DNA from 2 places in the Mesorhizobium sp. WSM1497 genome. Region 1 is predicted to be linked to the other one. Evidence: riboswitches for the same ligand, from Rfam matches in the RefSeq annotation. Region 1 holds a riboswitch; the other holds the start of a gene.
What was found. Region 1 has a riboswitch for thiamine pyrophosphate ahead of thiB (thiamine ABC transporter substrate binding subunit). Riboswitches for the same ligand answer to the same signal wherever they lie in the genome.
Positions count from the first base shown of each region.

Region 2: another riboswitch for thiamine pyrophosphate. It lies ahead of A9K65_RS16225 (YkoF family thiamine/hydroxymethylpyrimidine-binding protein); the one in region 1 lies ahead of thiB (thiamine ABC transporter substrate binding subunit).

Region 1 is NZ_CP021070.1:1,374,555-1,381,662, reverse strand. It holds gene A9K65_RS06760 (M48 family metalloprotease) at 2-1,471, opposite strand; gene thiQ (thiamine ABC transporter ATP-binding protein) at 1,730-2,521, opposite strand; gene thiP (thiamine/thiamine pyrophosphate ABC transporter permease) at 2,514-4,139, opposite strand; gene thiB (thiamine ABC transporter substrate binding subunit) at 4,148-5,146, opposite strand; TPP riboswitch at 5,190-5,304, opposite strand; gene A9K65_RS06740 (thiamine diphosphokinase) at 5,392-6,051, shown strand; gene A9K65_RS06735 (ABC-F family ATP-binding cassette domain-containing protein) at 6,053-7,108, shown strand, end outside.
Region 2 is NZ_CP021070.1:3,326,309-3,333,416, reverse strand. It holds gene A9K65_RS16245 (isoprenylcysteine carboxylmethyltransferase family protein) at 237-932, opposite strand; gene A9K65_RS16240 (ABC transporter substrate-binding protein) at 1,105-2,127, opposite strand; gene A9K65_RS16235 (ABC transporter ATP-binding protein) at 2,120-2,887, opposite strand; gene A9K65_RS16230 (ABC transporter permease) at 2,884-3,645, opposite strand; gene A9K65_RS16225 (YkoF family thiamine/hydroxymethylpyrimidine-binding protein) at 3,738-4,346, opposite strand; TPP riboswitch at 4,337-4,450, opposite strand; gene A9K65_RS16220 (hypothetical protein) at 4,634-4,951, shown strand; gene msrA (peptide-methionine (S)-S-oxide reductase MsrA) at 5,021-5,539, opposite strand; gene A9K65_RS16210 (glycosyltransferase family 39 protein) at 5,622-7,108, opposite strand, start outside.

The DNA of each region.
Region 1 (7,108 bases):
CCTACTTGTCCGTGACGATCTTGACCTTGTCGCCGGCCGAAACCGCCGCACCAGGCGACAGCGCGTTGAGGACGCGGAACAGGTCGAGCTTACGGTCGACGCCGACCATCTGCGCCGAAAGCGAACCCATCGTCTGCCCAGGCTGGACAGTGACGACGCGGATGCGCAGCGGCTTCAGCGCCGCCTTTTCGGCGGCACTCAAGATCCGGAACGAGCCGCTGACCGAGCGGGCGATTGTGTCCAGCGACGTGCTGGCCGAAGGGGCCGCGGTCAGCAGCCGGTAGACCTGGCCGCCGGCGCGGATCACCGCAATGTCGAACTGCCAGCCTTCGGCGCCGGCATGCGCGGTCGCTGCCTCGTTGCCGTTGATGGTTTCCTGCCTGACGCTGCTGTCGACGAGACCAGCCACCCAGCCGCTGCGGATATAGTCCGTCAGCGCCCGGTTCTTGTCGATCGACACGCCATCGAAACGGATCGCTATGTCGCCGGGGCCGGTGGCCGTCACCGCTGCCGCCGAATTGTCGATGATGAAGCCGTCCGGTACCGTGAACGAAACGCCAAGGCCCGGATGCAGGAAGGTTTCGCCGCGCACATAGCCTTCTTCCGGCGTGTCGCCATAGAGCAGGCCGTCTATGCCGGCGAGGAAGGAATCGCGGTCGCGCGTGCCGACGCCCGGCGCGCCGAACTGGCGGGCATGGCGCTGCGCCAGATCGATGCGCTGCGGCGTATTGGGGTGCGTGGCCAGGAAGTCGAGGCTGGCGTCGGTGGCGCCGCTGATCGAGCGGAAATCCGTGTAGGCCGACATTGATTGCAGGAAGCGGCCGGCGGCGAAAGGATCGTAGCCGGCCTCGCCGATCGACTTGATGCCGATGGCGTCGGCTTCCAGTTCCTGGTTGCGCGAGAATTGCGCGAGCCTCAGCTTGCCGCGGATCAACGCCGCCTTGGCGGTCGGGCTGTCGCCGAGCACATCGGAAACCACCTTGGTCGCCAAGCCTTCCTCTGCCTCGAGTTGCTGGCGCTGCAAGCCGTGATTGGCGGTGACGTGGCCCATCTCATGCGCGATGACAGCGGCAAGCTCGGCCGAATCATTGGCCAGCGCCAGGAGGCCGCGCGTGATGTAGAGATAGCCGCCCGGCAGCGCGAAGGCATTGACATTGGGCGAATTCAAAATGGTGATGCGATAGGTCTGTGTCGGGTTGGCGGACACCACCGTCAAACTACCGACCACCTTGGCGACCATGCGCTCGAGCTTGGGATCGGAATATTCGCCGCCATAGGTCGCCAGGATGCGCGGATGCTGCGCCCTGGCCAATTCGGCGAGCTTGTTGTTGGCGCCGACATTGTCCACCGTGATCGGCTTGTCGGAAGGCTGGAAGCCGGATTCCTGAACTTCCGGCGGCGTGAACATCTGGCAGCTTGCCAACGCCACGGCAAAGCCGGCCAGCGCGAGAAAGCGCGCCAGCGGTTTCATTCCCAATGTGTTAGCGCCGATCGCCAGAACGGCTTCCTTTCGGGTCCCGGCACATGACATTGAAAATCGGGGACGATCTTCAGAATGTTCACGTGCCATATCTCAAACTGCTGCAGTATCCGCGGCCCATCCCAGGGGCGGGCGCCGGATACTGCAGGCAAATCACGGCCTGTGCCGGACCGGTAGGGCGGACCTAGCCACACTCCCCCGGTCATGGCAAGCAAACGCCACATCGCCTGGAGCCGGTTTGACCGTAAATTATGTCCGCTTCCGGGCAACATCGCGTGATGTGGAATATCCGGCACCCGCGCCGATATAGCGCCGGAACGCCTCCGGACCAGCCCCGGCGAAGAAATCATCAGCCTTGCCGGTGGCGGCGACCAACCCATTGTCGACAAACACCATATGCTCGCCGATGCGGCGTGCATCCTCCGGCTGGTGGGTGACGAATAGCACTGTCATGGCGCGTTCGGCATGAACGGCGGCAACCAGGTCCAGCATCTCGTCGCGCAAAGCCGGTCCGAGCGAAGCGAAGGGCTCGTCGAGCAGCAACACCGGTCGGTCGCGCACCAGCACGCGGGCCAGGGCGACGCGCTGACGTTCGCCCCCGGAGAGCTCGCGCGGCAGGCGTTTCTCCTTGCCCGCAAGACCGGTGCGCGCAAGCGCCTCGGCGACCGCGGCGCGGTCCGCCTCGGTCAGCCGCAGGGATGGCGAGCGGCCGAGCCCGACATTCTGCTCGACGGAAAGATGCGCGAAGAGATTGTTCTCCTGGAACACCATCGACACCGGCCGCGCCGAGGCCGGCTCGGCGCTGACATCGACACCGCCGACCAGCACGCGGCCCGACCGTGGGGTCTCGAAGCCGGCGACCAGATTGAGCAGTGTCGACTTGCCCGAACCGCTCGGCCCCATGATGGCGGTGATCGTCGCCGCGGCAAACTCGACATCGAAAACAAGCGGCGCCTCGCCATAGCTGCCATAGCTGAACGACACTTTGTCCAGCCGCACCGGCGCGCCCTTCGCGAGCCCGTTGGCCGCCTTTTCACGCATCACGGACCTCCTCCCTTCCCAGCCAGTGCGCCGCCACGATCAACGCGAGACAGACGAGGCCGAGCAGCAGTGCGAGGCCGGCGGCATCCTCGGTGCGGTAGCTGCCCATCCGAACCAGAAGAAGGTAGGGCAATGTCTGCACGGAATCACTGCCGAACAAGGCAATGACACCGAGATCGCCGAGCGACAGCGCCATGGCGAAAGCGAAGGCCGTGGTGAGCGGTCGCCGCAGCGACGGCCAGTCGACCAGCATCAGCCGGTTCCAGCCCGCAATGCCGAGCTGTGCACAGAGCCGTTCGTGACGCTCGCTCGCTGCATCATAGGCGGGACGCACGGCGCGGAGCGCAAACGGCATCGCCATCACCGCGTTGACGGTGACGACCATGACCGGGGCGATGGCGAAGACATCGCCGACATGGCGCAACAACAGGAACCAGCCGGCGCCGACGACGATCGGCGGCACGACCAGGACAAAACCGGCGCCTGTATCGGTCGCGTGTTCGAGCAGTGTCTTTGCGCCGGCACGGCGGGTCAGCGCCAGCGCCCGCCGCGCCATGGTCAGCGCCAGCGACAGCATCACCGAAAGCAGCGCCGACAGGAAGGCGAGCGCCGCACTGGTCAGCGTTGCCTGCCGGACAGTGGCCTCGCCGGCCAAGCGGGCGAGATCGGCACTCAATCCGGCCATCACGGTTGCCGCCATCGGCCCGACAACGAACAGCAGCGCCAGGACGATGAGTAGCGCGTTCAACCAGGTCTCGCTCCGATTGACCGAGAGATAGCGGCGTTGCGCGACCGGCAAATTGGTATCGCCGACCACATTGGCGCCTAGCCGCGTCAGTGCCAGCACCACGATAAAGGTCAAGGCGATCTGCAGCAGCGTCAGTGCAACGGCCCGTGCGGGATCGAAATCGAAGCGCAGCGCCTGGTAGATGCCGACCTCAAGCGTCGTCGCGGCCGGCCCGCCGCCGAGCGTCAGCACGATCGTGAAGGATGTGATGCAGAGCATGAACACAAGCCCGGCGACGCCGGGCAGTGCGGCGCGCAGCGTTGGCCATTCGATCAGCCGGAACGCCGGCCGCGCCGCCATGCCGAGTTGGCTCGCCAGCCGCCATTGGTCGGCCGGTATGGTCTGCAGCGCCTCGAGGAACAGCCGCGTCGCCAGCGGCAGGTTGAAGAAGACATGGGCGACGAGAATGCCGGACAGGCCATAGATGCCCGGCCAGCTTCCGCCGCCGATAACGGCAAGCACGCCGGCGAAATAGCCGGCACGGCCATAAAGCGCCAGGATGCCGAGCGCTGCAACGATGGCCGGCAGCGCCAACGGCACGGCGAAGATCTGCAGGATGAAGGCGCGGCCGAAGAAACGTGGATGCCGCGACAGAGCGCGCGCCACAAACAGCCCCGGGATGACCGAAAGCAGCGTCGACAGGACCGCTTGCCAGAGCGTGAAGCGAATGACGCGAAGCAGATAGGGATCGAAGGCTGCCCAGGCGCCCGAGAAATCATGGGCGCCCTCGAAAAGCAGGCCGGCAAACGCGCCGCCGATCAGCAGCGCGATTGCAGCGAGCGCTACAATGCCGGCACTGACGCGGGAATCCGTGGAATGCGCCGGCGCCATCGCGCTGCCTACTTGCTCATCGCCGCCAGCCATTCATCGACCCAGGCCTTGCGGTTGGCAGAGACCTCTTGCGGGCTGAACAGCAAGGTCTTCGTTGGCTTGACCAGTTTGTCGAAGGCCGAATTGAGCGGCTTGTCGGTCTTGCCTGCCGGGAACATCCAGTTGGTCTCGGGGATGGCATCCTGGAATTTCGGCCCGGTCATGAAGGCCATGAACTTGGCCGCCAGCGGATTCTTGGCTCCTGTCGTGGTGATACCCGCCACCTCGATCTGCAGATACTCGCCCTCCTCGAAGGAGGCCGCCTGGTAGCGCTCCGTGTTCTCGGCGACCATGTGGTAGGCTGGCGACGTCGTGTAGGACAGCACCATCGGCGCCTCGCCCTTGGTGAACAGCCCATAGGCCTCGCTCCAGCCCGGCGTCACGGTCAGCACCTTGGCCTTGAGCTTGGCCCAGGCCTCGGGTGCCTTGTCGCCATAGACCGACTTGACCCAAAGAAGCAGGCCGAGGCCTGGCGTCGAGGTGCGCGGATCCTGGATGACGATCTTGTCGTTGGCACTGCCTTCGATCAGCTCCTTCAGGCTCTTCGGCGGCGTCTTCATCTTCTGCGTGTCGTAGACGACAGCGAAATAGCCGTAGTCGAAGGGGACAAAAGTGTCGTCGCTCCAGCCGCCCGGCACACTGACATCCGTCACCGCGCCATGCGGCGCGAACAAGCCTGACGCCTTGGCATCGGCGGTGAGATTGGTATCCAGGCCAAGCACGATATCGGCCTTGGTCGATGCGCCTTCCAATCTGACGCGGTTGAGCAGCGCGACGCCATCGGCGACCGAGACGAAGTCGACGTCGCAGCCGCATTCGGCCTCGAACTCCTTCTTCACCACGGGACCCGGACCCCAGTCGGCGGTGAAACTCTCATAGGTGTAGACGGTGAGCTTGTCCTTGGCCAAGGCGGGCCCGGACAAGGCCACGACCGTTGCTGAAACAAGAGCGTATAAAAGCGTGCGCATCGGCGCCTCCTTCGTTTGAATTGAAAGGAATTGAGGCGTCGGACTGTCCGAAACGTCTAATCCCTCCGCCGGTACAAACCGGATCAGGTTCAGCGGGTTGGCGAGACTGCCTCTCAGCCGGTCCGCGAAGATCGCGTCCGGCACCCCGTTAGAGCGTTTCGACACATAGGCCGGGCCGATCCGCCATGCAAGCGGGAGTTTGCCGCCTTCCGTTTCCCGTGCCGGGCTGGTAAGGGCCACACGATATGAGCACATTCACCATCCTGCTTGGCGGCGATCTCATCCGTACGCCACGGCTCGACCGTCAGGTCAAAGGCTCCCGCGTCATCGCCGCCGACGCCGGCATCGGTCATGCGCGGTTGCTGGGTCTCGTGCCGGAGCTGTGGGTGGGTGATTTCGATTCGGTGCCGGCCAACCTGCCGGACGATCTCGCTTCCGTGCCGCGCCGGACCTTCCCGGCGGAAAAGGACCAGACCGATGGCGAACTTGCCGTCGCCGCGGCACTGGAGCGCGGCGCGACCCGCCTGGTGCTGGCTGGCGCCTTTGGCGGCAAGCGCGCCGACCACGCTTTTCTGCATCTGTCGCTCGCCCTGCGGCTGGCGGAGGCTGGAACGGACGTGCTTTTGACCAGCGGCGCTCAGGAAGGCATCCCCCTGCTGCGCGGAACGGCCGGCTTCGACTATGCCGACGGCACGCTGTTTTCGGTGCTCGGCTTTTCCGAGCTCGACGGCCTGACCGTCACCGGCGCCAAATGGCCGCTCGCTCACGTCAAGGTGGCGTTCGGTTCGTCGCTGACCATTTCCAACGAGGTCAAGTCCGACAAGACCGGGGGCCGCCTCGAAATCGCGCTCGGCCATGGCCGCGCGATGCTGCTCGCTCATCCCTATCCCTTACCTGAAAGCTGACATGGCCCCGCCCCTTCTCAACCTCGACGGGATAAAACTGACCTTCGGCGGCACGCCGCTGCTCGATGGCGCCGCCTTGACGGCTTCGGCCGGCGACAAGATCGCGCTGGTCGGCCGCAACGGGTCCGGCAAGTCGACCCTGCTGAAGATCGCCGCCGGCCTGATCGAGCCGCAGGACGGCGAAGTGTTCCGCCAGCCTTCGGCGACCGTCCGCTATTTGCCGCAGATGCCCGACATGGAAGGTTTTGCCACTGTCCGCGCCTATGTCGAGGCCGGGCTTGGCCCCGCCGACGATCCCTACCGCGCCAGCTATCTGATGGAGCATCTCGGCCTGTCGGGTGAGGAACGTCCGAACGACCTGTCGGGCGGCGAGGCGAGGCGCGCCGCCCTTGCCCGCGTCATGGCGCCGGAGCCCGATATCCTGCTGCTCGATGAGCCGACCAACCATCTCGACCTCTCGGTCATCGAATGGCTGGAAGAAGAACTCATCCGCACCTCCTCGGCGCTGATCGTCATCTCGCACGACCGCCGCTTCCTCGAACGCGTGTCGCGCGCCACGGTCTGGCTCGATCGCGGCCAGACCCGCAGGCTGGACAAGGGCTTCGGCCATTTCGAGGAATGGCGCGACCTGGTTCTGGAGGAAGAAGAACGCGAGCAGCACAAGCTCGGCCGCCAGATCGTTCGCGAAGAGCATTGGCTGCGCTACGGCGTGACGGCGCGGCGCAAGCGCAACATGCGCCGGCTCGGCGAGTTGCAGACCATGCGTCAGCGTTTTCGCGGTCATCGCGGAGCCGAAGGGTCGGCGACCATGGTGGCGAGCGACGCCACCGAGTCCGGCAAGCTGGTGATCGAGGCGAAAAACATCGAAAAGAGCTTTGGCGATCTCACCGTGGTCAAGGCGTTTTCGACCCGCATCCAGCGTGGCGATCGCGTTGGCCTGGTCGGGCCGAACGGCGCCGGCAAGACCACGCTCTTGAAGATGCTGACCGGCGAGATGAAGCCGGACGCCGGCTCGGTGCGGCTCGGCACCAATCTGGAGATCGCCACGCTCGACCAG
Region 2 (7,108 bases), 2.0 Mb from region 1:
GGCGGGCTTTCCGATCGGCCGGAGATGGCGAGAAGCCGATTGCAGAAGCAATTACGCGAGGTAGTGAGTTTCAGCTTCACAGAGAGAATACTGAAATTGAAGTGTGGTATATATACCTCAAAATTTCTGAAATAATAAAGTTGTAATATTAGTTTGCACAAACAATGCGCAGGTCTATTGACGATCAACGTTGCCAGGTGATTGCAGACCGAACGATTCTGCGCGCCGGGGCGCTGTCAAACGACGCCGTAGAACAGCCTGTAGTGGACGCGCTTCATATAGTCCCGGTACTCCGGCGTGGCGGCCAGCAGCGCCTCTTCGCGCAGGATGCGGTGCACCTGGAAGAAGGTGATCACCGCGTAGACGGCTAGATTGTAGAAGGAAAAGGCCGATAGCAGGAACAGGACATGGCCGGCAAGATAGCCGGCATAGATCGGATGCCGCACCAGACGGTAGGCACCGCCCGTCATCACGCCGCGATTGCCCGGCAGAATGGCGAAAGAACGCCCCAGCGATATCTTTCCCCAGATCACGAACCCCAACGCCAGGGCCTGCAGCGGCGCCGCAACATGGACCGGGATGAACGCCACGCCCGGCTCCAGGTCGATGAAACCGACACCGAAGCTGGCGATCACGGAGACAACCACCGTGAGCGGGTTCCAGTCGCGAACCTTCGGCCGACGCGACAGAAGCAGCCAGGTAAAGGTCAGGATCTCGGAAATCGCCACCAGCGCCACATTGATGCGCGTCGGGTCGAGCATCAGGTGATACACGCCGCGGTAGACGAACATGCCCGCGAAGGCCAGCGCGCAGATCCGAAAGAAACCTTCGCGCAAATCCACCAGGATCTCACGCTTTCGGGCTGCGGACAGAATCGTGCCGTCACTGACGTGCGAAAGCGCCTCGCTTTTTGATATGAGCAATGCAGACACCCCAATGATCCCTCAGGGCGACCTTTGCACGCAACCATTGCCGGGCAGTTAATCAACAAGATCAGATCGGTCTTAAACTGGCTGTCGGGGAGCCAGGGCGCCACTTCCAGACGACCTGCTCCACGCGGTCGCCCAGAAAGACTGGCGACCCATGTCATTTGGTTTTGCCAGACTAGCTCAGATAGTCGTTGCGGAAATAGCTCCCGAAATCCGGGCGTCGAGCAACCAGCTTGCCGTCGGAATCGCGCAAAATGCCGGAGGCGAAGAGATAGTCGCCAATCGCTTCCATCTTGGCCGGATCCATCGTCCCGATGGCCCCGCTTTGGCTGCGTAGATAATGGCCGTCGATCAATGCCTTCAGCGAGGCGTGGATCAGCGCCGGATTGGTCAAGGCATCCTTGTTTGCAGCGATCAGCAGGGTTGCCGCATCGTCGGGGTGGTCGACAGCGAACTGGTAGCCGCGTCGCGTCGCCTGAACGAAGTCGGCCGCAGGCTTGGGATTGGCCTGGAGATAGGCTTCGCTCGAAGAGATCAGCGTCGTGTGCTCGTCAGGCACGCCATAATCGGCATAGACGAAGCTGCGCTGCTTGACGCCCCTGAGCTCGGCTTCGACACCCTCCCAGGTCGAGACTTCGAGCGTGAAATCGACCGACCCATTGGCCAGCGCCTCATAGGCTGAGGTGCCGAGCGTCACCGTCTCGAAATTGCCCTTGCCGCCGTCGTGGCGGATGATGGTCGATATCAGCGCGTTTTCCCAGGCACTGCCGAAGCCGCCATAGATCAAGCCGTCGAGGCTTCTTGGGCTTTTGATCTCGTTGCGTGCCGCATTGAAGACCACGCGGCCTGTTTCGGATTGCACCACCGCATAGACGCCCTTCAGATCCGCCCCGGCGGTTCTCTGGGTGAACAGGCTGATGGTGCCGTTGATGCCGAAATCGGCGACGCGGTTTGCGACCAGCGTGCCCGCACCGGTATCGCTGTAGGGCAGGATGTCGACCTCGAGCCCGGCTTCGCGATAAAACCCTTTGTCGCGGGCGACGAACAGTCCGATGTGGTTGGTATTGCCCGTCCAGTCGAGGGCGACGGTGACCTTTTGTGCCGCCGATTGTGCTCGAGCCCGACCCGTCCCGGCAATCAAGGGAAGGCCGGTGGCAAGGGTCAGCAACAAGGCCTGCCGACGCGTCAAGTCAGTCATGATCGTGTCCTTTGGATGGATTGGGGTTGAGGATGATGTCGAGGATTTCGGCCTCGAGCGCGCTTGCCTGGCGCGCGGCATCGCCGCCAAGGCTGCGCGGGCGCGGCAACGGCACCCTGATTTCACGCACAATGCGGGCCGGGCGCGCCGACAGCACATAGATGCGGTCGGACAGGAACACGGCTTCGCGCACGTCATGGGTGATCAAGAGCGCCGTCCAGCGATGATGCCGCCACATCTGTTCGAGCCAGCGCTGCATGGCGGTGCGGGTCAGCGCATCGAGCGCGCCGAACGGCTCGTCGAGCAGGAGCATGTCGCGCTCCTGCACCACGGTGCGCAGCAAGGCCGCGCGCTGGCGCATGCCGCCGGACAGCTGCGCGGGAAAATGCTGCTCGAAGCCGGCAAGCCCGAATTCGGCAAACAACGGCGCAACGCGCGCCCGCGCCGCCTGTCTCCTCATACCTTGCACTTCGAGCCCGAGCGTCGTGTTGTCGAGGATGCGCCGCCATGGCATCAGCGCGTCGCGCTGCGGCATGAAGGCGAAGTGCCTGCCGTGGTCGTCGAGCCGCGCGCCGTCGAACAACATCTCGCCCTCGCCATGCTCGGCGCCGGTCAGAAGCTGGAACAGCGTCGACTTGCCGGCACCCGAGGGTCCAAGGATCGAGACGAACTCACCAGCGCCGACGCTGAGCGAAATATCGGCCAGCACGTCGAGCCCACCGAACGCCTTGTGCACATGCCGCAGTTCGAGCCGGCTCATCGCCAGGCCCCCTTCCCGGCAGTTTCCCTGCCGGCTCGCTCCCAGGGCATGGCAAGGCGCTGCAGCAACACGGTCAACCCGAACAGGACAAGGGTCACCGCCGCGCTGACACCGACGGCGGCAAGAACCAGATCAGGACGGAAATTGTTTTTGGCGTTGAGCATGTAGATGCCCAGTCCCTTTGCGGCACCGGCATACTCGGCGAAGATGGCGCCGACCACCGCATAGGTGATGGAGATCCTCAACCCGGCAAAGAAGTAAGGCAGCGCCGAAGGCAGCCGCGCGAGCAGGAAGATGCGCCAGCGCCCTGCCCCCATGGCGCGCAGCATTTGCCCGATCTCGGCCTCGGTCGCCTCATAGCCTTCGACCAATGCAACCAGCATCGGAAAGAAGGTGACCAGAGCCACCAGCATGATCTTGGGCGCCAGCCCGAAGCCGAACCACAGCACCACAAGCGGCGCGATCGCCACCAGCGGCAAGGTCTGGCTAACGATGAAGACGGGAAACAACGCACGCCGCAGCAGCTGGAAGAAGTCGACCAGCATCGACAGCACGAAGGCGGCGCTGAGCGAACAGGCAAAGCCAAGAAGCGTGGCACGGATGGTCGGAACGGCATTGTCGGCCAGCGCCTCGCGATTGAGCATCGCTTGCTCGAAGACGCGTGACGGCGCCGGCAGTATCGTGGCCCTGATGCCGGAATAGGCGGCATAAAGCTCCCACGCCATCAGGAGCAAACCGGCCGAGATCATGGCCGGCATTGCCTTGACGAGAAAGCTCGCGATCGGGCGCGAAGCGACTGATGATGAGACCACGGGAGATAACCTTTGACGGCCGCGAGAGCGGCGCGGCTTCAGACGGCCGACGGGCTGTTGGCCGAGACCGTGACGTCGAGGGTTACGTGGCCAGCGCCCGGTCCGAAACGGCAGAAAGCCTCGTCCAGCGCCGAAAAGATCGCACCGGCGTCACCGCGCAGTTTCGTGCAGAAATGCTTGGAGCGCTCATAGACGCCGGACTGCTTGAGAAAGTCTATGCAGCCGTAGATCTCGTCCATGTGGTCGTCTGTGCCCATCACATAGAGCGAGAACTGCGCCGCCGCCGGCTGGCCGGTGGCAGCAGCATTGCGCACCGCCGCGATGGCCGCGTCCTTGCGCGGGCCGAGTGGACCGACGGGCCCGCCAAACGCATCGGAGCGGCAGATCGGATCGTCCGGCTCGCCAGGGCAGCCGCGCGAGATGGTGGCCGACAACACGCAATGTTTGCCGCTGCGTGCCGCCGCCACGAAGAGGTCGCGCATGGCAGGAAACAGCACTTCGGGTTGCCCGACCAGCAAGGTCGAGATGTCGTCGGTCTCGATCCTGAGTTTGTCGCGCCAGGGATCGAGCGCACCGAGCGCGCCAAGGATGACACCGACGAAATCGTCGGTCATGGGATATAGGGAAATCTGTGCGCCTGAAAACATCGCCCGCCTCGCTCCGCTGGTATTACCCAGATCAGCTTCTAGGGTCTGTGGGCTTGCCGCCCCCGTCTCAGCCCCGGCCGTACGGAGCACCCCTGTGGATGTGCGCCTTAAAGCATCATTCGAGTTGAAGGAAAAGCCGTTTTTTTATCGCACTGCGCCAAAAGCATTGCGCCAGGGCGGGCGCGGTTGGCTCTGCCGGCGCGAGAATTTATCGGGAACCTTCACCAGGCCGCGAGGTTGTCCCACCAGTCGCTACGCGACGAGTTCACAGACAATGGAGACAAACCATGTTCATGAAAATCCTCGCAGCTTCGGCGCTCACCATTGGCCTGGCGACATCGGCCATGGCGCAGAGCAATGGCACAAGCGGCACCGACGGATCCGGCGGCAGCGGCAAGTCGGTCACCGTCGACCCAAATACGCCGGCTTCGCCGAACACGGTAGACCCCGGCACGACCAACAGTACGACGGTAGCACCGGGCACCACGAATTCAAACGCGGATGAAAATTGCCCTGCCCATCCGCAGGGCGCACAGCCCGATGCCAGTGGTACATCGCCGGGCACCACCGCGCCGACAGTTAACGACAACCATTGCGGCAAGTAGGAATTGCAATGAAAAGAAGCCGCGGAGCGAGCGCTCCGCGGCTTCTCAAATCCTGTCGTATCAGTGTATCTACGGCACCGCTTTTTCCCGAACCGGCAGCTTCCACCCCGGCCTGACGAAGTGGCAGGTGTATCCGTTGGGATATTTCTCCAGATAGTCCTGATGCTCGGGCTCGGCTTCCCAGAAGGGGCCAACGGGTGCGACTTCAGTGACGACCTTGCCCGGCCACAGGCCCGAGGCATCGACATCGGCGATCGTGTCCTCGGCGATGCGCTTCTGTTCGTCGCTGGTGTAGTAGATAGCCGAGCGATAGCTCATCCCGACATCGTTGCCCTGACGGTTGCGGGTCGTCGGATCGTGGATCTGGAAGAAGCGTTCCAGCAGCGTGCGATAGCTTATGATGGCTGGATCGAAATTGATCTCGATGGCTTCGGCATGGCTGCCGTGGTCGCGGTAGGTGGCGTTGGGCACGTCGCCGCCGCTGTAGCCAACACGGGTGGAAATGACGCCGGGATAGCGCCGTATCAAATCCTGCATACCCCAGAAGCAGCCACCGGCAAGGACTGCGCGTTCGGTCGAAGTCGCCATATCACGTCTCCTCAAAGGCAAGTTTGTCTGGACATAGATGGGCATTGTCACCTGCTTCGTCCAGCGGACCGGCGGATCTGCTTCAGTTGCTCGGTCGGGCGAGGCCGTCGATAGCACCCGGCAACTGCCGCGCGCCAGGCGGAATGGCGGCGAAGCTGATCGCCACCGGCGGCGCCTTGAGCGACCAGTCGAAAAGAACGGTTTTGACCGGGATGTCGCCCACCCACGCCTGCAGATAAGATGGCACATCGCGCCCGGGCCAGACCAGCAATATGCCATGCTCGCGCAGCCGCTCCTTGGTGATCCAGGGGGCGTACTGCATGTTCAGTTCGGTGAAGATCGACGGCTTGTCATAGGCATTGAGGCCTGCCAGCGGCGCAATAAGGGCATGGCCGCCGACGATGTCGAGCCGATCGGGCGTCGCAGCGTGCCAGACAGCCTCTGCCTCATCCGAGATCTTTTGCGCCGGCCAGCAGACGGCGTCCATGCGCCCACGCAGATTGCATTTCGTCCAGCGGATGCCCGCATAGGCACCGGATATGCCGACAATGGAGATGAGCGCGCAGATCGCCAGCTTTCGCATCTCGATGGCGCCGAGGCGATGGCCCAGCAAGGCGAGCGCCACAACGCCAGCAAGATTGTACATCGGCGCGCCCCAGGCCTCGCCGGCGCCGGTGAACAGGGACGCCACCATGACGAGGATCGCCGGGCCAACCCCCATCCACAAGAGATAGACCAGCGTGCCGCGCCCGACGGGCTTTTGCGGCGCGGGCGAGCGCCGCAGCAGCCCTGATATCGCCAGCACCAGAAGAAAGCCGCAGAGCCCAGCCATCTGGACGCCGATATAATAAAAGCGGGAGCGATGAGCCACCACCCACTGATCGCGCCAGCCGGCATAGGTCAGCGGCAGGAAATCGACGCGGCAGAGTTCGGCGGCCAGTGGAGCGGCGACAGCGCCGAAAACCGCGAGCCCGAGCCATGGCCAGGGCGTGGCGAGCCGACTGCGTGCGCGTGTGTCCGACAGCAGCCAGATCGCCCCGAAAAGCAATAATAGGCCGGTGGAAAGCTTGGCATAGAGCCCGACGCCCGACACCAGCCCGAGCGCCAGCCACCAGCCCGGCCCACCACCACGGCCCGCACGCCACAACAGCCAGCAGATAGCGGCCCAGAAGGGCATCTGCGCGTAGTCATGATTGAACTGTGGGGTCGGCCAGCCGAAGAAATAGAGCGACGGCATCAGAAGCACGGCGGCCAGCGCGCGGGTTCGCCCGAGCATGTCGCGGGCCAGCAGATAGACTAGCACGAAAGTGGCCGAGATCGTTAGCTGAGCCACGAGATATTGCGGCCAGCGGAACGATCCGGTCAGAAGATGGCTGATCTCGAGCAGCCAGCCGGGAAGCTGTGGATGCTTGTAGGTCAACAGCACCCATTCGCGGCCCCACATGAAGCCTTCGACGACATCGTTGGGCGGTGACACGTCGACAAGCGCGGGCGCCACGGTCCAGCACAGGATCTGTGTCAGGCATAAAAGCGCTAGGCCGGCTTCTGGATAGCGCGTCAGCCCCTGCC